3 regions of the Pectobacterium odoriferum genome follow, and region 3 is predicted to be linked to each of the others. Evidence: predicted binding sites of a transcription regulator. Region 3 holds the regulator's gene; each other region holds the start of a gene.

Region 1 (9,984 bases), 1.8 Mb from region 3:
GCGTCATCAGGACGCCGCCAGAGGGATGCTGACAAGAGCGGGTTAGGCGCGATTGGCTAACTCTGCTTTATGCTTTTTCTCATTCAGCATAACAACAACCAGCAGAAGTACAGCCAGAATGCTGCCGCCGATCATGACTATGAAACCGCCGTCCCAACCGAAGAAGTCAACGGTGTAGCCGACGATGGCGCTGGCGGCAACGGAGCCACCGAGGTAGCCGAACAGGCCGGTGAAGCCCGCGGCTGTACCCGCTGCTTTTTTCGGTGCCAGTTCCAGTGCATGCAGACCAATCAGCATGACCGGGCCGTAAATCAGGAAGCCGATGACGATCATACAGGCCATGTCCACACCCGGGTTACCGGCTGGGTTCATCCAGTAAACGATAGTTGCTATTGTCACCAGCGTCATGAAGAACACGCCTGTTGCACCACGGTTACCTTTGAAGACCTTGTCGGACATCCAGCCGCACAGCAGCGTGCCCGGAATACCTGCATATTCGTAGAAGAAATAGGCCCAGGAAGACTTATCCAGTGCGAAGTGTTTAACTTCCTTCAGGTAGGTCGGTGACCAGTCGAGGATACCGTAACGCAGCAGGTAAACGAAGACGTTGGCGATCGCGATGTACCACAGCAGTTTGTTGGGGAAAACGTACTGCATGAAGATCTGCTTAGCCGTCAGTTCTTCTTCCGCTTTTTCATTGTAATCAACCGGATAATCGTTTTTGTACTCTTCAATCGGTGGCAGACCACAGGATTGCGGCGTGTCACGCATCAGTGCAAAAGCGATCATGGCAATCAGAATGGCGGCGAAGGCCGGCATATAGAGTGCTGCTTTCCAGTCGTTGAACCAGGCCATACCCAGCAGGAACAGCAGAGGAGGAATACCACCGCCGACGTTGTGAGCACAGTTCCATACGGACACGATGCCACCACGTTCTTTCTGCGACCACCAGTGAACCATCGTACGTCCGCACGGCGGCCAACCCATACCCTGGAACCATCCGCACAGGAACAGCAGGACGAACATAATCGCAATGCTGGACGTTGCCCACGGCACGAAACCCATGAACAGCATGACCGCACCTGACAGAATCAGACCCGCAGGCAGGAACACGCGTGGGTTAGAACGGTCGGATATGGACCCCATGATAAATTTGGAGAATCCGTAGGCAATAGAGATACCCGACAGCGCAAAACCAAGATCGCCGCGTGAGAAGCCCTGGTCAATCAGATAAGGCATGGCGAGTGCGAAGTTTTTACGCACCAGATAGTAGGCGGCGTAGCCAAAAAATATCCCCATGAAAATCTGCCAGCGCAGGCGGCGATAGAGCGGATCAACGTGTTCTTGCGACACGCGCGGCTGGTGGGCTGCGGGCCTAAAAATACTCAGCATAGATATCTCCAATGCGAAAAAAAACGATAGCTTTTTTGTTCTATTACGAACGTTATTGTAAGGGGGTAGCGTGCAAATGAGTGTGATTCATGGCGCTAATGTTACAATTTTATGAAACTGTGACGATTTTTGCGCTCATGTTAACAGAATAGGAAAATTCCACAGTGTGGTTTTGGTGACATAAATCACACTTATTGTTTTTAAATCCCGTTTTATTTTCGTTTAGTGTTCGATTTTGCTCTTTATCAAACATTAACCCTTCTTTCTGTGTCCCAATAGCAACATGTATACCCTCCGCCTGAAGTGAGAGCAGAATGAAAAACATGGTGAACTGGCGTGAAACTGACGTGGTTGTCATCGGCGGTGGTGTGACGGGAGCGGGTACAGTACGAGACTGTGCCCTGCGCGGACTGCGCTGCCTGCTGCTTGAACGTTATGACATTGCGACCGGGGCGACCGGGCGTAATCACGGTTTATTACACAGCGGCGCCCGTTATGCGGTAACCGATGGCGAGTCTGCCCGCGAATGTATTGAAGAAAACCAGATTCTCCGGCGGATTGCTCGCCACTGTATTGAGCCTACCGACGGTCTGTTTATCACCTTGCCAGAAGACGATCTCGGCTGGCAGGCGCAGTTTATTACCGCCTGCCAGCAGGCTGGGATTCACGCTCAGGCGTTGGATCCGCAGGAAGCGCTACGGCTGGAACCGGCGGCAAACCCGACCCTGATTGGCGCGGTGCGTGTGCCGGATGGCTCCGTCGATCCCTTTCGCCTGACGGCGGCCAACATGATTGATGCCTGCGAGCACGGCGCGGAAGTGCTGACTTATCATGAGGTTATCGGGCTGATTCGTCAGGGCGACCGTATTACCGGCGTGCGCGTTTTCGACCATAAAAAAGGTGTAGAAACAGAAATCTATGCACAGGTGGTGGTCAATGCGGGCGGTATTTGGGGGCAACACATTGCGGAATATGCCGATCTGCGCGTGCGTATGTTTCCGGCAAAAGGCGCGTTGTTGATTCTAGGACACCGCATCAACAACATGGTGATCAACCGCTGTCGTAAGCCGGCGGATGCCGACATTTTGGTGCCGGGCGATACCATTTCGCTGATTGGCACCACCTCAACCCACATCGATTACGATCAAATCGACAACATGCTCGTGACGCCTGCTGAGGTGGAAACGCTGATGCGGGAAGGTTCGATGCTGGCGCCGACATTGGCGAGTACGCGCATTCTACGCGCCTATGCGGGCGTCCGGCCGTTGGTTGCCAGCGATAGCGACCCCAGCGGACGTAGCGTGAGCCGCGGCATTGTGCTGCTCGACCATGCCATCCGCGACGGGCTGGAAGGATTTATTACCATCACCGGCGGCAAGCTGATGACCTACCGCCTGATGGCGGAATGGGTGACTGACGCCATCTGCAAAAAGCTGGGTCATGACGTGACCTGCTCGACGGCACAGACGCCGCTGCCCGGTTCTGAATCGCTGGAGGAAGTGAAATCTGCCCCTCACGCCCTGTCTGCTTATCCTGTGGCAAAACCGTTATCTGCGCCGCTGCGCGGTTCGGCGATTTATCGTCACGGTGAACGTGCCGGGCGAATGCTGTCCGGTGAGCGTCTGGATCGCAGTCTGGTGTGCGAATGTGAGGCCGTGACGGCGGGGGAAGTGCGCTACGCCGTGGAGTCATTGCAGGTAAATAACCTGATTGATTTACGTCGGCGCACCCGCGTGGGGATGGGCACCTGTCAGGGTGAGCTGTGCGCCTGCCGTGCGGCGGGTCTGCTGTGCCGTCTGGGCACTGCGACGCCGGAGCAGTCGCTCACGCAGCTCAGCCAGTTTTTGAACGAACGCTGGAAAGGCATTCGCCCGATTGCGTGGGGCAATGCGCTGCGCGAAAGCGAGTTTACGAGTTGGATTTATCAGGGATTGTGCGGCCTGACGGCCAGCGACAGTCAGGAGGATCGTCATGCGCTATGACGTTGTGATTATCGGTGGCGGACTGGCGGGATTGACCTGCGGCATTCGCTTAGCGGAGCAGGGAAAACGCTGTGCGATTGTCAGCGCGGGGCAGAATGCGCTGCATTTTTCTTCCGGTGCGCTGGATTTACTTTCCCATCTCCCTGACGGACAGCCCGTGAGCCAGCCGCTCAATGCGCTGGATGAGTTGGCGCGTCAGGCTCCTCATCATCCTTATTCCCGTATGGGCGCGACGGCAGTGGCGGCCCTGTTGCCACAAGTTGAGGCGCTGCTGGAACGCAGCAATATCACCCTGCAAGGCAATCATCACCAGAACCACTGGCGCATGACGCCGCTAGGTAAGTTTCGTTCATGCTGGCTGAGCCCGGTCGATGGCGTAACGCGTGGTCTGCCGGATGCCCGCTTTGGCGACAATCCGCTGATTGCGGGTATCGAAGGCTTTCTGGATTTTCAGTCCCGTATTGTGGCCGGCACGCTTCAGGCGCAGGGGATTGCGGCACGCAGTGATGAACTCAAGCTGCCCGTGCTGGATCGGCTACGCCAGAACCCCAGCGAATTCCGCGCGGTAAATATCGCCCGCGTGCTGGATCGGCCGGAAAACCGCTCGGCGCTGGTAGAAGAGCTGTCGCTTCTGGCTAACGGTAACGATGCCATCATCATGCCTGCGTGTCTGGGATTGGACAGCCCTGAAATCATCAATGAACTCGCTGATGCGTTAGGTAAACCGGTGCTGCTGTTACCGACATTACCGCCGTCAGTACTCGGCTTACGCCTGCATCAGGCGCTGTCGCAGCGTTTTCGCCAACTGGGTGGCATGGTGATGCCGGGCGATCGCGCGGTGCGTGCCTCGCTGTCGCCGCAGGAGATTGCGATCCATAGCCTCCATCACCGTGATATTCCGCTGCGGGCGAAGCATGCGGTGCTGGCGAGCGGTAGCTTCTTTAGCAACGGGCTGGTGACGCAGTTCGATCGAGTGACCGAACCGGTCTTTGGGCTGGACGTGCGGTTTGCCGATCAGCGCGAGGGCTGGAGCCAGCAGGATGTGTTTGCGCCGCAGCCTTATCTGCAATTTGGTGCGATTGTCGATGAACGTCTGCATCCGCGCATTGAGGGCGAAACGGTCAATAATCTGTACGCGATTGGTGCGGTGCTGGAAGGCTTCGACCCTATTGTGCAGGGATGTGGAGCGGGGGTGTCCTTGCTCAGCGCACTTCATGTTGCCGAACAAATTTTGAATGAGGGCAACCCATGAGCCTGCTTAGCGATAACAGTTTTGAAGATTGCATCAAGTGTACGGTCTGTACTACGTACTGTCCGGTGTCGCGTGTGAACCCACTTTATCCCGGCCCGAAACAGGCTGGGCCGGACGGCGAACGCCTGCGGCGTAAAGATCCGGCGCTGTATGATGATGCGCTGAAATACTGCACCAACTGCAAACGTTGTGAAGTCGCGTGCCCGTCGGATGTCAAAATTGGCGATATTATTCAGCGCGCAAAGGGGACGCACAGCACCCACAAGCCGACATTGCGCGATGCGATTCTGAGTCATACCGACTTCATGGGGTCAATTGCTACACCGTTTGCGCCGTTGGTGAATACGGCTACTAGCCTGAAACCGGTGCGCCAACTGCTGGATAAGGCGTTGAAAATCGACCATCGTCGCCAGTTGCCGACATACTCGTTCGGCACCTTCCGGCGCTGGTATCGCCAACAGGCGGCAAAACAGCAGGCCTATGATGAGCAGATCGCTTACTTCCACGGCTGCTATGTGAACTACAACCATCCACAGCTAGGTAAAGATCTGGTTCAGGTCTTTAACGCGATGGGTATTGGCGTCCAGTTGCTGAATAAAGAGAAATGCTGCGGCGTGCCGCTGATCGCCAATGGTTTTCACGACAAGGCCAGAAAGCAGGCGCACGCGAATATCAAATCGCTGGATGAGGCGATTAATCAGAAATCTCTGCCAGTGGTCGCGACGTCATCCAGTTGTACGTTCACGCTGCGGGACGAGTATCCACATCTGCTGGGCGTGGATAACGGTCACGTGCGCGATGGTGTCGAACTGGTGACACGTCAGCTCTACCGCTTGCTGGAAGAAGAAGGGCGAACGCTGCCGCTGGGTAAATTGCCGCTGCGGGTGGCGTATCACACGCCTTGCCATCTGGAACGAATGGGCTGGACGGCGTATACCCTGGCGCTGCTGCAACGCATCCCCGGTCTTGAGCTGGTGATGTTGGATTCCCAGTGCTGCGGCATTGCGGGTACCTACGGCTTCAAGAAAGAGAATTACGCCACGTCGCAAGGTATTGGCGCACCGCTGTTTCAGCAGATTGAAGAGAGCGGAGTCGATATCGTGGTGACGGACTGCGAAACCTGTAAATGGCAGATTGAGATGTCGACCAGCAAAAAGTGTGAACACCCGATCACCCTGCTGGCAAGGGCATTAGCGCAGCCAGAGTAGCAAACAGAAGGGGAGCAAAACGGGCTGTTCCGCAGTCCGTATTGAGAATAAGAATTTATCGCAAAAAGCACTTTACAATTGCGAATGATAATGATTATTATTGCTGTGCGTTCTGGGGAACGATGTCATGCGCCTGTGTTAGTTATTGATGGTGTTCACGACGATCCGGCTTCCCTGTGAAGGCACGACATTGCTCACATTGCTTCCAGTATTATTTAGCCAGCTCGGGTGCTGGCTTTTTTTTTTGCCTATCGAACGCTCCCAGATAACCCTACTTTGATCGCCTGAAATATTCCGTAGTGATAAATCATTCTCTGGTGTTTAACCGATACATCGTGCGGGCTATCTTCTTGTCGAACGATTATTGGCGCTACCGCTCTGGAAAAATGGCCCGGTATCGTTTCGCCATAGAAATCAATCGACGAAAAGGAAACCGTTTATGGATAGCTTCTTGAGTAAGAAAAAGAGTACATTTTTCTTAATAATGACGTTGCTGAGTCTGTTTTTGTGCGGGCTGAAAGTTAGCCATGCAGCAACCAATGATAAAGCGTTCCTGCACCCGGGTATGCTGTATACGCAGGCCGATCTGGAGCGAATGAAGGCGGGAGTTGATAACAAGCAGGAGCCTTGGTATACGGATTGGCAGCTATTGCAATCCCACTATTTGGCGAGCTCTACGTATTCGGTCACACCAAAAGCGGTGGTATACCGAAACGATCCTACGAATGGCAATGTGGGAAACGGCGAGTTACAGAACAGTGCATCTGCGGCATTGTCGCTGGCGATTGAATGGGCGATGACAAAGAACCCCATCTATTCTAATGCGGCGATAAAAATACTTAACGGCTGGTCCACGACATTAACGGAAATTAAAGGTCACGACGCACAACTTGCTGCCAGCCTTTATGGGTATAAATTGCTTAATGCAGCTGAAATTCTGCGTTACACCGGAAGTGGTTGGACGTCTGCTGATATTACGCAATTTAGTAAAATGATGATGGATGTATTTTACCCATTAACCCGTACCTATGGTCAGGTTAATGGCGGCTGGGCTAATGGCAATTGGGACGCCGCCGACACGGTATTTAATCTGAGTTTAGGCGTATGGCTGAACGATTCTGAAATATACAATAATGCCGTAAATTATTTTAAACAGGGCGAGGGAAATGGCTCTGTTATCCATTATGTACAAAATGAAAGTGGCCAATTGCAGGAGAGTGGTCGCGATCAGGCGCATGCACAGGGTGGATTAGGGTTATTAGTCATGGCTGCACAGATTGGCTATAACCAACGCCACTATCATGTAAGTGGTGCCGATATGGTGAGCTACCCGAATAATAGCTATCCACTTGTTAAGGCTGCTGAATATACCGCGAAATACAATCTGGGATATACGGTTCCCTATACGCCGATTCCTGGCAAAGGTTATACGCTTGCGGATATGGGAAAAGGACGCGCCTGGATATCGGGGTTAACGATTTCTCCGCGCTTTCGCGGAGAGTTCAGGCCAATATATCGGGGGATTTTCAGTTTATTTACCGCTGCTGGCGTGTCTGATACTAAGCTGTCTTACACGAAAGACGTCATCAGCCGCATGCCGATAGGCAAATTCTATTTTGATCATCCTTCGTATGAAGGGCTTATTAATGCCACGGAAGCTTCCGCCTCAAGCCCTATGTCTATCGTCCTGCAATCTGTCAGCAAATCGAGAAATCAGGATAATACCGGGACGCTGGCCACGGTTACCGGCGAATCAACGCCCATTATCGTCAATGGGGTCAATCCGTCTGTAACCAGCGGGATTCAGGCGATTCACCTGACGCAAAATAGATTCGCTTTTCGTTCGATACAGACCGGAAAATATATTTCTGTCTCCGCAGAAGGGCATTTATTGGCATCTGCCAGCAATGTGACCGACAGCGAATCCTTTATTTATACCGATTCTGGCAATGGTAATGGGACGCTGTTGGCTCTGTCTACTCGTCGCTATGTCGTTATGGATCCTGATACCTATCAAATTTCAGCGACCGGAACAGGCGTTAATAATGATAACGGTCGGTGGACCATGTTATATCCAAATCCGATAGAGTTAGGTGTTGTTAAGTAATCACTGAATACGGAGCCGGAGCTAACCTCCGGTTCCTTCATTTCTCAACGCGGCATCCTGTTCTGATTTTTCGAACAGAGCGATGAGTTTTTTGCGCTATCTTATTTACCACCGCCCGTTACACTTTCCTTATCAAAAACGCGGGAGGAAATAACATGATCTATTTACGTCAAGCGCAAGATCGCGGACATGCGAATCACGGCTGGCTCGACAGCTGGCACACATTCTCATTTGCCGATTATTACGATCCTGATTTCATGGGATTTTCGGCACTGCGCGTGATTAATGAAGACTATATCGAAGGCGGTCAGGGCTTTGGCACGCATCCGCATAAAGATATGGAAATTCTGACCTATGTGTTGTCCGGTGCGGTTGAACATCAGGACAGCATGGGAAATAAAGAGCAGGTGCCAGCGGGCGAATTCCAGATTATGAGCGCGGGAACGGGTATTCGTCATTCTGAATACAACGCCAGCAAGGACGAGCAACTGCACCTGTATCAAATCTGGATTATCCCAGAAAAAACCGGCCTGACGCCGCGCTACGAGCAGAAGCGCTTTGATGTGCTGCAAGGGCGTCAACTGGTGCTGTCTCCGGATGCGCGTGAAGGCTCGCTGAAGGTCTTTCAGGACATGACGCTGTGGCGCTGGGCGCTGAAAGCGCAGGAGCAATCGGTGTATCAGATTCAGGCTGACCGTCGCGTCTGGGTTCAGGTGGTGCGCGGTACGGTAGAGATTAACGGCCAGAAAGCGGAAACCAGCGATGCGTTTGCCGTGTGGGATGAAACGGCGATCTCCGTACACGCCAGCGAGGACAGCGAAATTCTGCTGTTTGATCTGCCGCCAGTATAATGACGAGTGAGAAAAGTGAAGAAGCTCGCGTAGGAAAAGACGCGGGCTTTTTATTTGTCACTGCCTGACGTCACCATTCAGATTCTGCCTCTTTGCCTTTACTTTCTTTATGCTTTTTTTGTTAGACTTAGCTTACTGTTTTTCAGGCATTTTAGTCGACGATGAAGAAAAAAAGACCCGTTCTCCAGGACGTTGCTGACCGCGTTGGGATTACCAAAATGACGGTAAGCCGTTATTTGCGTAATCCCGCTCAGGTGTCCGCCGCGTTGCAGGAAAAGATCGCTATTGCATTGGATGAGCTGGGCTATATCCCCAATCTCGCGCCGAATATGCTCGCCAGCTCCACCAGCCGGGCGATTGGTGTGCTGCTGCCGTCATTAACCAATCAGGTTTTCGCCGAAGTATTGCGCGGGATTGAACGCACGGCGGAAGCGCACGGCTACCAGACCATGCTGGCGCACTATGGCTATCATCCTGACAGAGAAGAACAGCGTCTGACTTCACTGCTGTCGTATCACATCGATGGGCTTATTCTCGCCGAACGTACCCACACGCCGCGCACGCGCCAGATGCTGGACGTTGCCGGCATCCCGGTAGTCGAGTTGATGGATTCTGTCTCCCCCTGTCTGGATATGGCTGTCGGGTTTGATAACGTAGAAGCCGCGCGGCAGATGACGCTACGTATGGTCGCGTTGGGGCATCGTCATATCGTCTATCTCGGCGCGCGGCAGGATGAGCGTACGATTATGCGCTGCCGAGGCTATGAGCAAGCGATGTGGGAAAGTGAGCTCAAGAGTTATTGCGTGATGAGCGAGCGGGCGTCTTCCTATTCGCTTGGTGGCGAACTGCTGCGGCAGACGCAGGCGGAATACCCGCAGGTCGATAGCGTATTTTGCACCAATGACGACTTAGCCGTCGGTGCGATGTTCGAATGCCAGCGGCAGGGGCTGCGCGTGCCGGATGACATTGGCGTAGCGGGTTTCCACGGGCACGACATTGGTCAGGCGATGGTGCCGAAGCTGGCTAGTGTACTGACGCCGCGTGAACACATGGGGCGCGTCGGCACCGAACAACTGCTGGCTCGTCTGCGGGGCGAGCCAGTCGCACAGGATAGGATCGATGTTGGCTTTACCGTGCTGGACGGTGAAAGCCTCTAAGCGGCGGCGTTAGCCTGCCGCACGCAGTGCTTCAA
Region 2 (9,984 bases), 1.3 Mb from region 3:
GATCCCACAGCTGCGCGGTGCGTATGGCATGGTGGTGTTGGATAACCGCGACCCAAGCGTATTGGTCGCCGCGCGTTCTGGTAGCCCGCTGGTGATTGGCCGTGGTGTGGGTGAAAACTTCATTGCCTCCGATCAGCTGGCATTACTGCCTGTGACTCGCCGCTTTATGTTCCTGGAAGAAGGTGACATTGCGGAAATCACCCGTCGTGATGTGCGCGTTTTTGATAAATCCGGCCAGCTTGCCGTACGCGAAGAAATTGAATCAAAAGTGAATTACGATGCTGGTGACAAAGGCGCGTATCGTCACTACATGCAGAAAGAGATCTATGAACAGCCGATGGCGATCAAGAACACCCTTGAAGGGCGTTTCAGCCACGGCGAGATCAATCTTTCTGAGTTAGGCCCGAAAGCGGATGAGCTGCTGGCGAAGGTTGAGCACGTTCAGATTATCGCCTGCGGTACGTCCTACAACTCCGGTATGGTTTCCCGTTACTGGTTTGAAGCGCTGGCGGGGATTCCGTGCGATGTAGAAATCGCTTCCGAATTCCGCTATCGCAAACCTGCCGTGCGTAAGAACAGCCTGATGATTACCCTGTCCCAGTCCGGTGAAACGGCAGATACGCTGGCGGCACTGCGTTTGTCCAAAGAGCTGGGCTACCTGGGTTCGCTGGCTATCTGTAACGTTGCGGGTTCCTCGCTGGTGCGCGAATCCGATCTGGCGCTGATGACTAAAGCGGGCGTAGAGATTGGCGTGGCCTCGACCAAAGCCTTCACTACCCAGCTTACCGTTCTGCTGATGCTGGTGGCGCGTGTTGGCCGCCTGCGCGGTATGGATGCGAAAATTGAGCATGAGATCGTTCACGGTTTGCAGGCGCTGCCAGCGCGTATTGAGCAAATGCTGTCTCAGGACAAGCTCATCGAATCTCTGGCGGAAGGTTTCTCTGACAAGCACCATGCGCTGTTCCTCGGCCGTGGCGATCAGTACCCGATCGCAATGGAAGGGGCGCTGAAGCTGAAAGAGATTTCTTACATCCACGCGGAAGCCTATGCGGCAGGCGAGCTGAAACATGGCCCACTGGCGCTGATTGATGCGGATATGCCAGTTGTCGTCGTGGCACCGAACAACGAACTGTTGGAAAAATTGAAATCCAACATCGAAGAAGTTCGGGCGCGCGGCGGTGAGCTGTATGTCTTCGCTGACGAAGATGCCGGTTTCACCAGCAGCGAAAATATGAAGATTATTCCACTGCCGCATATCGAAGAAGTGATTGCGCCAATCTTCTATACGGTGCCGTTGCAGCTGCTGTCTTATCACGTCGCGCTGATTAAAGGCACCGATGTCGATCAGCCACGTAACCTGGCGAAATCCGTTACGGTAGAGTAATTTTTTAAAAACGGAGGTAAATAGCGATTGTGTTATTTACCTCCGCTTATTTTTATAGTACATCTCATTTTTTATCCCCCTTATTTTAAGTCCACCGCACTCTCCTTATCAAAATTTATTGGGTATATTGGTTTACCCATATTGAATATTGATTAGTTCTTAATATGAATAACAAACAACAATATCTGGATATCGCTGAAGGGAAGGGTGAAAAAGCGCCTTCAACGATGGTGGCTTTCTCCTCACGAGAGATGAACTATCCACTGCTGGAGAGCTTGTTAGAGGCGCAGGCATTTTTCACCGAGGGCGAAATAAGCTATACCGAGCAGGAACAGGGTGGATTCTTTTATACCTGTCGTCATCACGATCGTGAGCTGACCTTTTATCTTGAGGTATCGGAGCGCGATCCCGAGAATAACATTACGCCGATACATTCAACCGATGAAATTTCGCCGGAGCTGCTGGCGCAGGCGAATGCGGCAACGCAGGAAGTGATGGTTGAGTGTATTTTTGGCCCCAATCCACTGGAAGATTACGTTCATCAGCTCCGTTTATTAAGCGCCGTGGTGCCGGATTTTCTCTTGGGTATCGATATTTCCGCGGCCGGTAACGTGTTTACCCGTGAATGGCTGAGTTTTCAACTGGAAGATGATGTCCTGCCGGAAATTGAATCGCTGTATACCATTCATGCCGTGTACGACATCGAGAACGATCCGCCAACCACATTCTGGTTCCACTCGCATGGTCTGGCGCGATGCGGCCTGACGGAGGCTGAATTAGTTATTCCTGAGACGCTGAGTTCGTATTATGGCATCCCAGATTTATTCCGAAGCTTTGTTAATAATGCTATTCAAAATCAGCAAATTACCTTTAATGAGCCGATTCTGTGCGGGCAAACGGACAGCGGGTATGAATATCTGGTGGCGTTGCCGTTTGAAGAAGGGTTACGGCATGTGAATCAATCCACACCGATTGATCAACTGCGGCCTCTGGAAGAGATGCACTACGATCTGGAAGGGACGCCGGAAGGCGTGTTTCTGGGCGATCACGCCGATCGGGATGACGTGCATCAGGAGCCTTCCTGCATGCTGTTTCGTACCAACGAAGAGAATCCGGTACTGCAAACGTTCTTTAAAGGGTTTGATGAGCAGAATGCCATCATGTTCTGGCGCACGAACGCGGAAACGGCAGAAATGTCACGTAAAGCGCAGCTGCGCTGGCGTTATTTCGTCAACATGTTTAAAAATTATCATGTGAGTGACGAACCGGCTAAGCCCAGTTTTTTAGCTAAGCTACTCAAAAAATCACCTAAGCCCGTCGAAAGTGAATGGCGCTTTATGGTGAAGTTTGGCATTCCTCATGGCGAAGCGGGAGAAGAGCGTGAACACATGTGGTTTGTGCCCGAAAAAATCGACGATGCGGTCGTTACGGGGACATTAATCAATCATCCATTCTACGTTGAGGACATGCAGGAAGGCGGTGTGTATTCTATTGATATATCGTGGGTAACCGACTGGGCGATTTATTATCAGGGCGATAGCTATAAGCCTGATACGATTTATAAACTGCTTAGCCATAGCCAGACTCACTGACCAATCTCCTCTACCAGTCAGAACGCGTGTTCTGGCTGGTGGTGCCCGAACTTTCCCGCTCACTGCTCTTTTGTCATAAAACTGTCATATTTCGTACATTTTACTGTCACCAAATTGTCCTATTTTTCCTCCTGCGAACTACACTCTGATTTGATAACTCTGATTGATAACGACGTTACGTCGACACGTTTGAGTATCCCACAGGAGGGATTATGAAACTGATGCGTACCACTCTTGCCAGTGTTGTTGCGGCAACCTTTTCTCTGACGGCATTTTCTGCTTTAGCTGCTGCTAACCTCACCGGTGCCGGTGCGACATTCCCTGCGCCTGTTTATGCCAAATGGGCTGACTCCTATCAAAAAGAAACCGGTAATAAGGTTAACTATCAAGGCATCGGTTCTTCTGGCGGTGTAAAACAGATTATCGCTAAAACGGTCGATTTCGGTGCTTCTGACGCGCCTCTGGCTGACGACAAATTAGCACAGGATGGTTTATTCCAGTTCCCAACCGTTATCGGTGGCGTGGTACTGGCTGTAAACGTTCCTGGTATCAAATCTGGCGATTTAACGCTGGATGGTAAAACACTGGGTGATATCTACCTGGGCAAAATCAAAAAATGGAACGACCCAGCCATCACCAAACTGAACCCGAATGCCAAGCTGCCGGATCAGGATATCGCAGTGGTTCGTCGTGCTGACGGTTCTGGTACCTCTTTCGTGTTCACCAGCTACCTTGCAAAAGTGAACCCAGAGTGGAAAGAGAAGATTGGTGCAGGTTCTACTGTGAACTGGCCAACCGGTCTGGGCGGTAAAGGTAACGATGGTATCGCGGCGTTCGTACAGCGTCTGCCCGGTTCTATCGGTTACGTAGAATACGCGTATGCCAAGCAAAACAACCTGGCTTACACCAAACTGATTTCTGCCGATGGCAAAGCGGTTAGCCCGACTGGCGCAAGCTTCAGCAACGCGGCTAAAGAGATCGACTGGAGCAAGTCTTTCGCTCAGGATCTGACGAACCAGAAAGGCGCTGATGCATGGCCGATCACCTCAACCACGTTCATCCTGGTTCAGACCAAACAGGAAAAACCTGAGCAGGGCGCTGAAGTGTTGAAATTCTTCGACTGGGCGTTCAAGAAAGGCGGTGAGCAAGCTGAAGCGCTGGATTACGCCACACTGCCAAAAGAAGTGGTTGAGCAAATCCGTGCTGCCTGGAAAACTCAGGTAAAAGACAGCAGCGGTAAAGCTCTGTACTAATTATTGTATCGACACCATCGTGTTGATAACCAGAGCGTGATGAGGCTGTCAGGTTCTGGGAAAGATGTAGTGGAATAACAAGTCGTATCGGGGCGGAGAGGTGATAGTAACCTCTCTGCCTTCAATAGCTTATCAAATGTAGTTAAAACGAGAAGAGAGACGTATGGCGGAGTACAAGCCAACTATCAAAGCCCCGGGAAAATATGGCGATATCCTCTTCAGCACGCTGGTAAAACTGGCGGCGCTGGTCACGTTACTGCTCTTGGGAGGCATCATTGTTTCCCTGATTGTGGCGTCTTGGCCTAGCATCGAGAAGTTCGGTTTTTCCTTCTTGTGGACGAAAGAGTGGGATGCGCCCGCAGAGCAGTTTGGTGCACTGGTTCCGATTTACGGCACCATCGTTACCTCGCTGATTGCACTGATTATTGCGATTCCGATTAGCTTCGGGATTGCGTTGTTTCTGACAGAACTGGCACCAGCTTGGTTGAAGCGTCCGCTTGGCGTGGCGATTGAATTGCTGGCAGCCATACCGAGTATTGTTTACGGCATGTGGGGGCTGTTCATTTTCGCTCCGCTGTTTGCCAAATACTTCCAACAACCGGTAGGCAACGTCCTGTCCGGTATTCCTATTGTTGGCTCGCTGTTCTCCGGGCCGGCATTCGGGATCGGTATTCTGGCGGCTGGCGTCATTCTGGCCATCATGATTATCCCGTACATTGCGGCGGTGATGCGTGATGTGTTTGAGCAAACGCCGGTGATGATGAAAGAGTCTGCCTACGGTATTGGCTGTACGACGTGGGAAGTCATCTGGCGCATTGTGCTGCCTTACACCAAAAACGGTGTGATCGGCGGGGTGATGTTGGGATTGGGGCGCGCGTTGGGGGAAACCATGGCGGTCACCTTTATCATCGGTAACACCTACCAACTCGACAGCGCGTCGCTGTATATGCCAGGCAACAGTATTACCTCTGCGCTGGCGAACGAATTCGCCGAAGCGGAATCCGGCCTGCACACGGCGGCACTGATGGAGCTGGGGCTGATTCTGTTTGTGATTACCTTTATTGTTCTGGCATGTTCAAAGCTGATGGTGATGCGTCTGGCTAAAAATGAGGGGGCGCGCTAATGGCTGCATTAGGCATAGAGCAAGACGCTGCTCTGGAGCGTTCGCGGCGTAAAATGCAGGCCTGGCGTCGCCAGAAAAACCGCATTGCGCTGTTCTTATCCATGTCCACGATGGTGTTTGGCCTGTTCTGGCTGGTCTGGATTCTGTTTTCGACCGTGACCCGAGGCGTGGATGGCATGTCTCTGGCGTTGTTTACCGAAATGACGCCGCCGCCTAATACGGCGGGTGGCGGGTTGGCGAATGCCATCGTCGGGAGCGGATTGCTGATCCTGTGGGCGACGCTGCTGGGGACGCCGCTGGGTATTATGGCAGGCATCTATCTGGCGGAATACGGTCGTAAATCCTGGATCGCCGAAGTGATTCGTTTCATCAACGACATTCTGCTGTCAGCACCGTCGATTGTGGTGGGTCTGTTTGTCTACACGCTGGTGGTGGCAAAGATGCAGCACTTCTCCGGCTGGGCGGGCGTGATTGCGCTGGCGCTGTTGCAGGTGCCGATTGTGATTCGTACCACTGAGAACATGCTTAAACTGGTGCCAGATAGCCTGCGTGAAGCGGCTTATGCGCTGGGGACGCCGAAATGGAAAATGATTTCTGCGATTACGCTGAAGGCATCGGTATCGGGCATCATCACCGGGGTATTACTGGCCATTGCGCGTATCGCCGGGGAAACGGCGCCGCTGCTGTTTACGTCGCTGTCGAATCAGTTCTGGAGCACGGATATGATGCATCCGATTGCTAACCTGCCGGTCACCATATTTAAGTTTGCCATGAGCCCGTTTGTGGAGTGGCAACAGCTGGCTTGGGCGGGCGTACTGCTGATTACGATGTGTGTGCTGCTGCTGAATATTCTGGCGCGCGTTATTTTCTCTGCCAAGAAGCACTAATTCGCTAAGAAAGCGTCGTTTTCTGAGAAACATTAAATAAATTCAAGGCGCTGCCAGGCAGCGCCAGGAAAAAGAGAGAAGTCTTGATGAGTATGGCTACTGAGACATCCAACAAAATCCAGGTACGCGATCTGAATTTCTATTACGGAAAATTCCATGCGTTGAAAAACATTACGCTGGATATTGCCGCGAATCAGGTTACCGCGTTTATCGGCCCGTCCGGCTGTGGTAAATCCACGCTGCTGCGTACGCTGAATAAAATGTATCAGCTCTACCCTGAGCAGCGCGCCGAAGGCGACATCCTGCTGGATGGCAATAACATCCTGACGGATAAGCAAGATATCGCGCTGCTGCGCGCCAAGGTCGGCATGGTGTTCCAGAAGCCGACGCCGTTCCCGATGTCGATTTACGACAACATCGCGTTTGGTGTGCGTCTGTTTGAAAAGCTGTCTCGTGCCGATATGGATGAACGCGTTCAGTGGGCGCTGACCAAAGCCGCGCTGTGGCAAGAGACGAAAGATAAGCTGCACCAGAGTGGCTATAGCCTGTCCGGTGGTCAACAGCAGCGTTTATGTATTGCGCGTGGTATCGCGATTCGTCCAGATGTCTTGCTGCTGGATGAACCTTGTTCTGCGCTTGACCCGATTTCTACTGGTCGCATTGAAGAGCTGATCTCCGAGCTGAAAAAAGATTACACCGTGGTTATCGTGACGCACAACATGCAGCAGGCGGCGCGTTGCTCAGATCATACGGCGTTCATGTATTTGGGTGAACTGATTGAGTTCAGCGATACTGATACCCTGTTTACTGCTCCACGGCAGAAACAGACTGAAGATTACATCACCGGCCGTTACGGTTGATTAGGAAAGCATCATGGATAATCTGAATCTGAACAAACACATTTCCGGTCAGTTTAACGCCGAACTGGAACACATCCGCACGCAGGTCCTGACCATGGGCGGGCTGGTGGAGCAACAGCTGAGTGACGCGATTACCGCGATGCATAATCAGGATGCGGAGCTGGCTCAGCAGGTGATTGAAGGTGACGCCAAAGTTAACATGATGGAAGTGGCGATTGATGAAGCCTGCGTGCGCATTATTGCGAAAAGGCAGCCTACCGCCAGCGATCTGCGTCTGGTGATGGCGATCATCAAAACCATCTCCGAACTGGAACGCATCGGTGACGTAGCGGATAAAATCTGTCGTACCGCGCTGGAGAAGTTTTCCCATCAGCATCAGCCGCTGCTGGTGAGTCTGGAGTCATTAGGGCGCCACACCGTGCAGATGCTGCATGACGTGCTGGATGCGTTTGCCCGTATGGATCTGGATGGAGCGATTCGTATTTATCGCGAAGACAAAAAAGTGGATAAAGAGTACGAAGGGATTGTGCGTCAACTGATGACCCACATGATGGAAGATCCTCGCACCATCCCAAGCGTACTGACGGCGTTGTTCTGCGCCCGTTCTATCGAGCGTATTGGTGACCGTTGCCAGAACATCTGCGAATTTATCTTCTATTTCGTCAAAGGTCAGGATTTCCGTCACCTGGGTGGCGATGCGCTGGAAAAGCTGCTGGCGCAGAAAGATAAAGCCGAAGAGTGATCCAGTCTTTGTGATTCTCGTGATAACGCCCTGCTTGCAGGGCGTTATTTTTTATCAGGATAGTGAATCAGATCGTGGAAGCGCGCTGTGGTATCGGCAGGGTTGTGGTAGCGGTGTACCCTGTCGGCGGCAAAGCGCAAGGCGTCACCAGCGGACAACACATGCGTTTGCCCATCAACGGTCATTTCCAGTTGTCCCTCCAGCACAATAATATGCTCGATCACCCCGCTTTCATGCGCCGATGAGGTGCTGCTGGCACCTGCCGCCAGCTCAATAACCAACATATCAAAACGTAGCTTTTCGTCGAAAGGGAAGAGCGGTGCAACGTGCATTCCCGCTTCGTTTTCCCTGAATGACGATCCCGCTCCTGAGCGATAGGTCACGTCTTCGTGCGCGAGCGTCGGTTCAATAAAGCTAGAGAACGCGACATTCATGCCAGTCGCAATTTTCCACAGCGTGGAAACCGTTGGGCTGGATTCCCCCCGTTCGATCTGGCCCAGCATCGCTTTGCTCACACCTGTCTCTTCTGCCGCACGCGTGAGGCTCCAGCCTTTCTCTTGTCTTAACGTTTTCAACGTATTGCCAATACGGCGGGTTAGCTCATCAGACATCAGTACTGGCTCCTGCTTGTGCGTTATAGCGCACACTGCTATGTTAACGCTTTCTGTGCGTTATAACGCACGATAAGAGTGAAGGTATACCATGCCTGCGTCATTTGCGCTAAAAGATGTCACCTTTTCGACCCTCATCGCTGGCTTTGTTGCGGTGCTGGTGGGCTACACCAGCTCGGCCGCCATTATTTTTCAGGCAGCGGAAGCGGCGGGTGCCAGTGCGGTGCAGATCGGCGGCTGGTTAAGCATGCTGGGGATTGCCCAGGGGCTGGCGTCTATTAGCCTGTCGCTGTATTACCGCGCGCCGATACTGGCGGCCTGGTCAACGCCAGGGGCGGCGCTGCTGGTCACCAGCCTGCCGGGCACCTCGATCAATGAGGCGATCGGCGTGTTCCTGTTTGCCTCCGCGCTTATTTTTATCTGTGGAATCACTGGCCTCTTTGCCCGCCTGATGAATGTTATTCCGCACGCTATTTCTGCTGCGATGCTGGCGGGGATTTTGCTGCGCTTTGGTGCGGATGCCTTTCTTTCCCTGCAACACGATTTCTGGCTGGCTTTTGCGATGTGCGTAACCTATTTGCTCAGCCGTCGGCTGTTGCCGCGCTTTGCCATTGTGTTGACGCTGCTTGCTGGCCTGCTGCTCGCCTTATTTCGCGGACAAATTGTGGTTTCTGATTCGCCGCTGGTGTTCGCCGTACCGGAGTTTATTACGCCGCATTTTTCGTGGGCGTCTCTGCTGGGCGTCGGTATTCCATTTTTCATTGTCACGATGGCGTCGCAGAACGCGCCGGGCGTTGCCACGCTGAAAGCGGCAGGCTATCAGGTTCCCATATCACCGCTGATTAGTATTACCGCATTAATCGCGCTGGTTTTGACGCCGTTCGGTGGTTTTTCCGTGTGCATCGCCGCGATTACTGCCGCAATCTGTATGGGGCCGGATGTGCATCCCGATCCGCAGAAACGCTATCTTGCCGCCGTCGCTGCCGGTGGATTTTATCTGCTGGCGGGTGCTTTTGGCGGATCGATCGGGCAGCTTTTCACGGCGCTACCGCAGCCGCTGATTCACGCTATCGCCGGTTTGGCGCTGCTCAGCACCATTTCAGGCAGCCTATACCGCGCTTTACTGGATGAAAAACAGCGCGATGCCGCGGTGGTCACTTTTCTGATTACCGCCTCTGGATTAACGCTGTGGGGAATCGGCGCGGCGTTTTGGGGACTGATTGGGGGGATGATGACCTGGTTTATTCTGTCAGCATACGCTGACAAGGTGCGTTGAATCGTCAGAATAATCTGCCAGAATACCGAAGTAACATAAGGTTATATTATAGCTATTTATGTTATTTCCCGCGTTTTCGCCCTGCTGATAGCCTGCGGTTAATACACCAATAATTAAGGGGCAGGGAATGAAAAAGCAGATTTTGACAGTGACTTTATTGGCCGGGTTGGCTTCCGTTTCTGGTGCTGCACAGGCAGATAAATTAGATGACATTCAGAAGGCGGGTGTGGTGAAAATTGCCGTCTTCGACAGTAAT
Region 3 (9,984 bases):
ATGAAAAGCGTGATTGAAAACGTCAAAGCGATTAACCCAGCCAAAGATAGTTTCGGTGTTCTTATCGAGCGTAGCGGTCTGATCATTGCTCACCCAGATGAAAAACTGACGCTGAAAAATATCACCGACATTGCCCCTGGGATTGATCTGAACGACATTCTTTCAGCAGATAGCGCCCGCGATGTGGATTTTTCTGGGTCGACAAAGCTCGTGGTGGCAAAACCGATTGCTGGCACGAACTGGTTCATGCTGGTGGCGTTGGATAAAGCCGAAGCGACAGCGGGCATGCGTTCTCTGCTGTCTACCTCTGTGATCACGCTGGTCGTTATTGCACTGTTGGGCACGCTGGTGATTGGTTTCATCATCGCGTCAGCACTCAAGCGTCTGTTGCAAATCCGCGACGCAATGGATGATATCAGCAACGGTAATAACGATCTGACGCAGCGTCTGCCGGATGAAGGGCATGATGAAGTGGCACAAATTGCGCGCTCGTTTAATATCTTTGTCGACAAAATCAGTCAGGTAATGATGCAGATTCGCGATATCAGCGCATCGCTTCAGGTCGCGGCGGATGAAATCTCGGCGGGGAACAACGATCTCTCTGCGCGTACTGAATCTGCGGCATCGAGCATTCAGCAAACCGCGGCCTCGTTGGAAGAAATCTCTGCGGCGGTGACGCAGTCGGCAGGATCGGCGCAGCAGGTTAATGCGAAAGCGTTGCTGCTGTCGAAAGATGCCGGTACGGGCGGAAAAGTGGTGTCCGATGTCATTGTCACGATGGAAGAGATCGTGGTCGCGTCTGGAAAAATCGGCGATATCATCGGTGTGATCGATGGCATTGCATTCCAGACTAATATTCTGGCGCTTAACGCCGCAGTAGAAGCTGCGCGAGCAGGCGAACAGGGCCGTGGTTTCGCCGTTGTTGCTGGTGAAGTGCGCAGTCTGGCACAGCGTAGCGCACAGGCTGCAAAAGAAATTAAAGAGCTGATTGAATCGACGGTCTCCAGCGTGACCTCTGGCTCCGTGCAGGTTCGTCAGGCCAGTGACACGATGAATGAAATTGTCGGCGGCGTCTCTACGGTAAGCTCGGTGATGTCTGAGATCACGCATGCGGCAGATGAGCAAATGCGTGGGATCAACGAGATCAACAAAGCGGTCGCACAGTTGGATTCGATGGTGCAGCAAAACGCCGCGCTGGTGCAGGAATCTGCCGCTGCGTCGGGTGCGTTACAGTCACAGGCTGAAGAACTGAACGCCGTTGTCGGGGCATTCCGAGTCTAACGGGGTCAGATACTGAAGAGGTATTGCCCGCCGAACATTGGCGGGCAATCACCGACTGCATTAACAATCGGCAGTATTAACAATCGATGGCATTAACAATCAATGGTATTAACAATCGACAGCATTAACGTTGGGCTTCTCCGCCCAACGCTTCAATCAGATTCGCAATCAATGCCGCCAGCTCGCTGGTCATCAAAATAAAATCGGCATCAAACCGCTGAGCAAAATCTTCCCGATCGATATCGTCATTTTGTTCCCGCAGCGTATCAGAGAACTTCAACCGTTTTACCGAACCGTCCTCGGACAAGACCAACTGAATCCGTTCCTGCCAGTCCAGCGCCAGCTTGGTGACCAGCTTGCCTGCTTCAATGTGTACGGCGATTTCGTCGCAGACCAAATCCTGTTTTTTACAGCGGATAACGCCACCGTCTTCCAGAATGGCTTTCAGTTCTGCTTCATCCTGTAGCACGAAACCTGCTGCCGGTTCACCGGAGCGAACCCACTCGGTCAGCGTCAGCTCGATGGGGTTTTCCATCGTCAGCGGCACAACAGGCAGCGAGCCCAGCGTTTTACGCAGCAACGCCAGCGTATCTTCCGCTTTTTTGGCGCTGGCGGCATCGACCATAATCAGGCCGTTAACCGTATCGATCCACAGCCAAACCTGACTGAAACGGCTGAATGCACGCGGTAACAGGCTATGCAGCACTTCGTCTTTCAGCGAGTCTTTTTCGGTTTTTTTCAGCTTACGGTGCTGTTCCGCTTCCAGACGTTCAATCTTGGCCTGAAGGGTTTGCTTGATAACCGGGGACGGCAGGATTTTTTCTTCTTTGCGGACGCAGATAACGATTTGACCATTAACGACGTGCGTTAATGCATCGCTATGGGATCCCATCGGCGATACCCAACCCGTCTTCATCATATCCTGGCTGCCGCACGGGGTGAACGCGAAAGCGCTGAGCCGTTTTTCCAGTTCATCCGCAGATAAAACGTTATCTTTGGACAGTACGCTGTCCCGGCTTAGGCGGTAAATCATTAAGTTCTTAAACCACAACATGGTGTTATCCCTGACTGGGCGCGCAGGTTTGCACGCGGGTTTGTAATGTTGCGCGCATGATAACGAATTCGACGCGGTTATGTGGAATAAAATACTGGGATTCAGAGGAATACCTATCACGCTTTGAGTTGCAGCTGATTGGTTTCTCTGGTTATACCCGTCATACTTCAAGCTGCATGTGCGTTGGCAACACTTGCTCACCTCGGTCGCTTACTGATGTAAGCTTCTGGAGATTTACTGCGTCGGCGCCTGCCTGCAATTCGAATTATTTAGGGTATCTATCTATAAGTAAGAACGTTTCAGGTCGGTGACAAATTTACTCGGCCTATTTACAACACGCGGGGAGACATCATGAGAATCGGTATCGATCTAGGCGGGACGAAAACGGAAGTCATTGCGCTGGATGATGAGGGGCAGGAACGTTTTCGGCAGCGTATGCCGACGCCAAGAAATGACTACCCGGAAACGCTGCGGACTATCGCTACGCTGGTAGAGATGGCTGAAAAAGCGACTGGCAGCCGTGGCAGCGTTGGCGTGGGGATCCCCGGTACGCTGTCGCCGTTTACCGGTAAGGTAAAAAATGCCAACTCCACCTGGCTCAACGGTCAGGCGCTGGATCTCGATCTCGCCACTCTGCTGAATCGGCCCGTGCGGGTTGCCAATGACGCGAACTGTTTCGCGGTTTCAGAAGCGGTTGACGGTGCTGGGGCAGGGAAGCAGAGCGTCTTCGCGGTCATCATTGGAACCGGCTGCGGGTCGGGCATTGCGCTGAACGGTCAGGCTCACGTCGGCGGCAACGGTATTGCGGGCGAGTGGGGACATAATCCGCTGCCTTGGATGGATGATGATGAGCTACGCTATCGGCAGACGGTTCCCTGCTACTGCGGCAAATCTGGCTGCATTGAATCCTTTATTTCCGGTACGGGGTTTGCGCAGGATTACCAGCGCCTGAGCGGCCAGCCGCACAAAGGTGAGGTAATCATTGCCTTAGCGGAGCAGGGCGACCCCATCGCAGAACTGGCGTTACAGCGCTATGAACATCGTCTGGCGAAATCGCTGGCGCATGTGATTAACCTGCTCGACCCTGATGTCGTGGTGCTGGGGGGCGGAATGAGCAACGTTTCTCGCCTTTATCAGACTGTGCCGGAAAAGATTAAACAGTGGATCTTCGGCGGTGAGTGCGAAACGCCCGTGCGTCAGGCTATACACGGCGACTCCAGCGGGGTACGCGGAGCCGCCTGGCTCTGGCCGAAGACGGAATAATGGCTAAACGGCGTACTGCGGCGCCAGCCGACTGACGCCTAAGCCGTTAACCTTCTGCACTTTGATCTGTACCGGAATACGCTCTTTCATGGCTTCAACATGGCTAATGACGCCGATGGTTTTACCGGAGGCGTTCAGGTTATCGAGCGCGTCCAGCGCGATATCCAGCGTCTCGGCATCCAGCGTGCCGAAGCCTTCATCCAGAAACAGCGAGTCGATGCTGGCTTTGTGGCTGACCAAATCGGATAGCGCCAACGCCAGCGACAAACTCACCAGAAAGCTCTCGCCACCAGACAGCGTACGCGTATCACGCTCGGCGTCTGCTTGCCAGGTATCCATCACCAGCAGCTCCAGTTCGTCGCCGGGTTTCCGTTTCAGCATATAGCGCCCGTGCAGGCGAGAAAGCTGGAGATTGGCGAGATAAACCAAATGATCCAACGTTAGCCCCTGAGCAAACTTACGGAATTTATGCCCGCTTTGTGAGCCGATGAGCGTATTAAGGCAGCTCCAGTCGTCATACATTTGCTGGCTTTGGGCGATCTCATTAAGTAAATTTTGCTGGTTCTGGCGATGTTGTCGATCGTCAGCTAACTGATGCTGGAACTCGCCTTGCTGCCGCAGGTTGGTTTTCAGCGTTTCATCCAGCGCTGCCAACTGCTGCTGTGCCGCCTCTTGTGTAGCGTCTTCCGTTAGGGAGGTGGGGCGCTTTTGTTGATGGGCAAGCAGATCCCGCTCAGCCTGCTGGTGAAGTGCCGCCGCCTGCTGCAAGCTTTGGTTCAGTTTTTCCTTCCATGACTGCAACGCCTGACGTTCCTGCTCATCAAGCAGCGCATTGAGGAACGTCGTTTCATCAGTAAAAGTGCTTTGCTGTAAAGCCTGACTAAAGCGCTCTGTCGCACTTTCACGCTGGCGCGTGCTCTGTTCATACTGCTGTTGCGTGCTCGCTAGCTCTCCTGTCAGACGGCTCAACGTTGTTTCGGTTTGCTGCCGAGCGGACAGGGCTAGGTGGAGTACATCGTCATACTGTTGGCTGGTTCGCTGTAGCTGTTCGCGCACAGCAGCGATTTGCCTGTCGCCGAAAAGTGCCAGTCGTTCCTGCTGGCTTGTGTTGAGGAGCGCGAGGTGTTGTTCCAACCGCTGTTGCTGCGTCTGTGATTGCTGCTTTGCCTCGGTCACGCTGCGATTCAGATGTTGAAGATCGCTGTCCAGCGTGGCTAACAGAGGAATTAAGCGAGATTGCTCCTGCTCTTTGGCTTTCCAGTCTTGCCATTCGCTTTCGCGCTGCGCCAGCCAGCCATCCTGTGCGTCGGCCTCCGGTAGCAGAAGCCCGACATTTGCCAGCGCCTGCGTGATTTCCTGAATGTGTTGCATGAGCAGCCGCTGCACGTTTTGCAGCGACTGCTCGGTCTCTTGCTGCGTAACGTTTAGCGAAGTTTGTTGCTGGGTGTTGAGTGCGATTCTCTGGTCGAGTTCCCGCTGCAATCCCTCTGCGGCAGTCAGTAAATCCTTACTTTCCTGCCACTGTTTTTGCAATTGTTCGCGTGCAGTAATCTGCTGTCGAATGTCCTGTTCTTCTGCTTCATTTTGCGCAAGCCAAGCTGCGACCTCGTCTGGCTGTTCAAGCGAGTAGTTAACTTGTAAGTGCTTACTGACATCTTGCCACTGTTGCAGCAGGGCGTGATGCTCGCTATCGAGCTGAGCGATGTCCTGTTGCAACTGTTCCCGCTGTTGCTCTCGTGCGGCCAATTGTGCTGTCGTATTTGCCAGCGCCGTTGTTAACCGATTCACTTCCTGCTGTAGCGTCGTCAGGCGCTGTTGGGTTTCAGACGGCTGTAGTGCCTGATAACTTTCGATGGCTGGATGTTCGGTTGAACCACATAGCGGACACGCGTCTCCGGCCTGTAGCCGTTGCCGTTCGGCTTCCAGCTTAACGATCCGTTCTTCCTGTCGATACACCGTCTCCAGATCGACCAGATGTTGGCTGCGTTGCTCATGCTCAGACTGCTGCTGTTTCTTTAAAATTTCTGACTGGCTGATATGCTCTTGTACCTCACCCTGTTTGGCGAGGTACTGCTGCTTGCGAATATGCAGACGCTGGAACTGGTCGCTGATTGTCGCGAGCTGTTGGCGTTCAGTGCGCTGGTCAATGCGTTGATTAAACTGCTGTTGCAGGGCGGAAAGCGGCTGGTGCGCCTCCTGATGTTGCCGTGTCTCATCGTGTTGTAGGAACTGCTGACGGGTTGCATCAACGGCCGCTTGTTGTTCACGCCGCTGTGCCGCCAGCGTCACTGCCTCTTGCTGTAACGTTGCTGACTGTTCGCTATGCTGCGCCTGTTTTTGTTTCAGCTTCTGCTGCTCGTCCTGAAGCTGGCGCAACTGCCGAAACTGGGTGCGCCACAGAGGAAGTTGTTCTCCCCACTGCTGATGATGTGCGTATTGTTGGCGGTAAGACTGGATCTGTTCAAGCTGTTGTTTAGCCTGCTGCTGTTCCGCCGCTGTCTGTGTTTGTTTACTTTCATTCGCGTGCAGATGAGCCTGCGTTTTTGCCAGCTCGTCCTGTTGCTGTACTTTTTGCTGCACCAGCGTGGTAATGCGATGGTCAAGTGGCACAACCTGTTCGTTGATCACCTGCTCTTGTTGCTGCCGTACCCGTTTGTGCTCACTAACATCCCGCTCTGCTTTTTCTTCCTGCTGGCGTAACGCGGTTAACGTCACCTGCTCGGCGGCCTGTTTCCCGGTCAGTTGTTCAATATGCTGTGCCAGAACAAGAGATTCCTGGCGATAGCGCTCGCGTTCCTGATGTAGCGGCCTCAGTTTTTCTGCCGGTTCGCTGTGAGTTAACCTGTCGAGCTGCGGTTTAGCCTGCTGAATAGCGGATTCGGCACTTTCATGTTGCGCCTGCGTGTTGGTTAGCTGCGTGCGCTGCTGCGTCAGTTGCTCAAACCAGCGCTGCGTAGTCAGCACTTGCTCACGTTCGACGTTGCCCCGTTGCTCCTGCTGGATCAGTTCGGCAAGCTGTTCTTCCACCTGCTGGCGCTGTTCATCAGTTAACAGTTGAATGCCTGATGCGCGCGCCTGTAGCGTGTTCAGTACGACGCTTGCCTGTTTGTGTTTGTCATAGACGCGTTCGGAAATCAGGCCGTAAATATCCGTGCCAGTTAGTTCTTCCAGCAGTTCCGCTCTGTCGTCTGCTTTTGCGTTGAGGAAGGCGGCAAATTGTCCCTGCGACAGCATCATGGATCGCGTAAAACGGCCGAAATCCAGCCCCGTGAGCTGTGTGATCATCTCTTTCTTATCATTGAGTTTTTCACACAGAATTTTGCCGTCTTCAATGAGCGCGAGTTCGGCCTTGGGCGACTGTAAGTTGCCGTCTGGGGCGTTTCTTGCCCGGCGTTGGCTCCAGAAGGCGCGATATCCGACGCCTTTAACTTCAAACTCGACCTCGGCAAGGCACTCTGCGGTATTACGCGTCATCAGGTCATTCTGGCTGGCGGAAAGCAGGCCAAGCCGTGGCGTTTCGTGATACAGCGCCAGACAGATAGCATCCAGCAGCGTGGTTTTTCCCGCACCGGTCGGGCCGGTAATGGCAAATAAGCCATTGCTGGAAAACGGCTCCTGCGTGAAGTCGATTTTCCATTCGCCTTTCAGCGCGTTGAGATTCTTTAAACGCAGACTGAGGATTTTCATTGGGCAGGCTCGCTATTTTCCAGTTCATCAATAACCTGATTAAACAGCGTGCGAACACGCTGTTGGCGACCGTCTTCCATGTCTGTCTCCGTTGCCAGACGACGTTCAAAAACGTCATGCACGCTTAATTCGTTTAGCGTTTCCTTGTCCTGCTGGGTAATCGCTTGCAGGCGCTGTTCGCGCGTGCGGCGCAGCAGCAGTACTTCAACGGGCAGGTGCTCGGTCATCGCCTGAATGCGTTTTTGCATGTCGCTCAGATAATCCTGCGTGTTGAGTTCAATATCCAGCCACACGGGTTTATCGCCCTGATAGTGCTGAAACGCTGCCAGCTGTTGTTCAATATCGCTCAGGCTGCCTTTAATCAGTTGCATCGGTTGAGTGACGGGAATAGGCAGTGTTTTTACTTGTGCTGGCGTGTCTGGTGCAAAACTCACCAGACAGATGGACTTCTCGCTGTTGAGTTCATCAAAACTCAACGGGATGGGGGAACCGCTGTAGCGAATGTGCTCGCTTTGCGTCACGCGCTGCGGGCGGTGAATATGGCCTAGCGCGATATAATCCGCAGGAGGAAAAGCCTGAGCCGGGAAAGCATCGAGCGTACCAATATAGATATCGCGCACGGATTCTGAGGCGGTCGAGCCAATTGTCGTCAGGTGTCCGGTTGCAATAATCGGCAGCGGCAGGCCTAGTTTGTCGCGCTTTTGGCAAGCCAGTTGGTAACACTGCTGGTAGTGCGCGGTAATCGCTTCCTGTAGCGCCAGCTGTTTCTCATCCCCGGATTGCCCAGCTTTGCTGGTTAACACATCGCGCGGACGTAAAAACGGAATCGCGCAGAGCAGGGCGCCGGGCTGCCGCTGACGGTTTTCCAGCAGGATCACCTGTTGGGCAGGATCGTCGCTGGCGCAGGCAATTACCCGTGTGTTCAGGCAGGCCAGCAGCTCGCGGGATTCGTTTAGCATCGCGACAGAATCGTGGTTGCCGCCGAGAACGATGAGCTGGCAGCCTGTGCGCTGTAGCGCGACCACGAAGCTATAATACATTTCCCGCGCATAGCTGGGGGGCGAGCCGTTATCAAAAATATCGCCAGCAACGATAATGGCATCGACCTGATGTTGTTCCACCTGAACGATAAGCCAGTTTAGAAAAGCCTGATGCTCAACAGCGCGGCTTTTGGTATAAAAATATTGTCCTAAATGCCAATCGGCGGTGTGGATAATGCGCATCGTGTTCTCTCGATATTCATGCCGCGTGGCGGTGGATGACGTTATCATTATTTATTATGTGAAAGGGTGTGTCGTCGCCAGAGTGCTTTGTCATCGTAATGCCATGATTATATATAGCAGGGGGGCGGCTGTCGCGGTGGAATCAGACGTTTGGAAAGCGGCTCGAAAAATAGGATGTACGCGCTGTAACAATCGTGCAGAGAGGGCCGTGTGTTTTTCATAAATCTGTCATAAAACTGACGCATAATGCCTTTCGCCTGCTAACAGCGACGATGATTAACGACAGGATTAACAATGGCAAAACGCATATTAGTCGTGGAAGATGAAGCACCAATTCGTGAAATGGTCTGCTTTGTACTGGAACAAAATGGCTATCAACCCGTTGAAGCTGAAGACTATGATAGTGCGGTAACGCAACTGTCGGAGCCGTTCCCAGAACTGGTGTTATTGGACTGGATGCTGCCAGGAGGATCGGGCCTGCAATTCATCAAGCATATGAAGCGTGAGGCGCTGACGCGTGATATTCCGGTGATGATGTTGACCGCGCGTGGCGAAGAAGAAGACCGGGTGCGCGGGCTTGAAGTGGGGGCGGATGATTACATTACCAAACCGTTCTCACCCAAAGAATTGGTGGCGCGTATCAAAGCCGTGATGCGCCGAATTTCACCGATGGCGGTGGAAGAAGTGATTGAAATGCGTGGCCTGAGCCTCGATCCTTCCTCTCATCGCGTGACGACCGAAGAGCACGCGTTGGACATGGGACCGACAGAATTTAAACTGCTGCATTTCTTTATGACGCATCCTGAACGTGTTTATAGCCGGGAACAGTTGCTGAATCACGTTTGGGGCACTAACGTTTATGTTGAAGATCGTACTGTCGACGTCCATATTCGTCGCCTGCGTAAAGCGCTGGAAACCAGCGGACATGACAAAATGGTGCAAACCGTTCGGGGAACGGGCTACCGTTTTTCAACGCGTTACTGAGGTGATCGTAACCGGAGAAATATTAACGTGCTAGAACGTTTATCATGGAAAAGGCTGGCATTGGAGCTGGCTTTTTTTTGTTTGCCTGCCTTACTGCTGGGGCTGATTTTTGGCTATCTGCCCTGGTTTCTGCTGGTCGCGGTATTAGGCCTACTGTGCTGGAATTTTTATAACCAGCTAAAACTCTCTTATTGGCTGTGGGTCGACCGCAGCATGACGCCACCGCCCGGCCGCTGGAGCTGGGAACCGCTGTTCTACGGGCTCTATCAGATGCAGTTGCGTAACCGACGCCGACGTCGTGAGCTGGCGCTCCTGATCAAACGGTTTCGCAGCGGTGCCGAGTCCTTGCCCGATGCCGTGGTGATCATTACCGAAGAAGGAACGATCTTCTGGTGTAATCATCTGGCGCAGCACCTGCTGAGTTTCCGCTGGCCGGAGGATAACGGTCAGAATATCCTCAACTTATTGCGCTATCCCGAATTCACGAATTAC

Evidence for each region. Region 3 encodes PhoB, which activates phosphate uptake and scavenging genes when phosphate is short. Its sites were predicted from a motif close to CTGTCATAAAACTGNCNNAT; they were not measured.
Region 1: glpT (glycerol-3-phosphate transporter) is a predicted target of PhoB. The motif match lies at 1,491-1,510, and genes of this name have one in related genera.
Region 2: pstS (phosphate ABC transporter substrate-binding protein PstS) is a predicted target of PhoB. The motif match lies at 3,047-3,066, and genes of this name have one in related genera.

What each region holds. Positions count from the first base shown of each region.
Region 1 is NZ_CP034938.1:4,538,834-4,548,817, reverse strand. It holds gene glpT (glycerol-3-phosphate transporter) at 43-1,392, opposite strand; gene glpA (anaerobic glycerol-3-phosphate dehydrogenase subunit A) at 1,707-3,374, shown strand; gene glpB (glycerol-3-phosphate dehydrogenase subunit GlpB) at 3,364-4,626, shown strand; gene glpC (anaerobic glycerol-3-phosphate dehydrogenase subunit GlpC) at 4,623-5,834, shown strand; gene EO763_RS20480 (alginate lyase family protein) at 6,274-7,941, shown strand; gene EO763_RS20475 (pirin family protein) at 8,097-8,792, shown strand; gene gntR (gluconate operon transcriptional repressor GntR) at 8,954-9,949, shown strand; gene EO763_RS20465 (gluconokinase) at 9,959-9,984, opposite strand, start outside.
Region 2 is NZ_CP034938.1:4,967,189-4,977,172, forward strand. It holds gene glmS (glutamine--fructose-6-phosphate transaminase (isomerizing)) at 1-1,384, shown strand, start outside; gene EO763_RS22480 (DUF4026 domain-containing protein) at 1,549-2,976, shown strand; gene pstS (phosphate ABC transporter substrate-binding protein PstS) at 3,189-4,229, shown strand; gene pstC (phosphate ABC transporter permease PstC) at 4,393-5,352, shown strand; gene pstA (phosphate ABC transporter permease PstA) at 5,352-6,239, shown strand; gene pstB (phosphate ABC transporter ATP-binding protein PstB) at 6,326-7,099, shown strand; gene phoU (phosphate signaling complex protein PhoU) at 7,113-7,841, shown strand; gene EO763_RS22510 (helix-turn-helix domain-containing protein) at 7,886-8,452, opposite strand; gene EO763_RS22515 (benzoate/H(+) symporter BenE family transporter) at 8,544-9,728, shown strand; gene EO763_RS22520 (ABC transporter substrate-binding protein) at 9,856-9,984, shown strand, end outside.
Region 3 is NZ_CP034938.1:1,318,841-1,328,824, forward strand. It holds gene EO763_RS05810 (methyl-accepting chemotaxis protein) at 1-1,281, shown strand, start outside; gene rdgC (recombination-associated protein RdgC) at 1,406-2,335, opposite strand; gene mak (fructokinase) at 2,687-3,598, shown strand; gene EO763_RS05825 (AAA family ATPase) at 3,602-7,285, opposite strand; gene sbcD (exonuclease subunit SbcD) at 7,282-8,508, opposite strand; gene phoB (phosphate response regulator transcription factor PhoB) at 8,803-9,492, shown strand; gene phoR (phosphate regulon sensor histidine kinase PhoR) at 9,520-9,984, shown strand, end outside.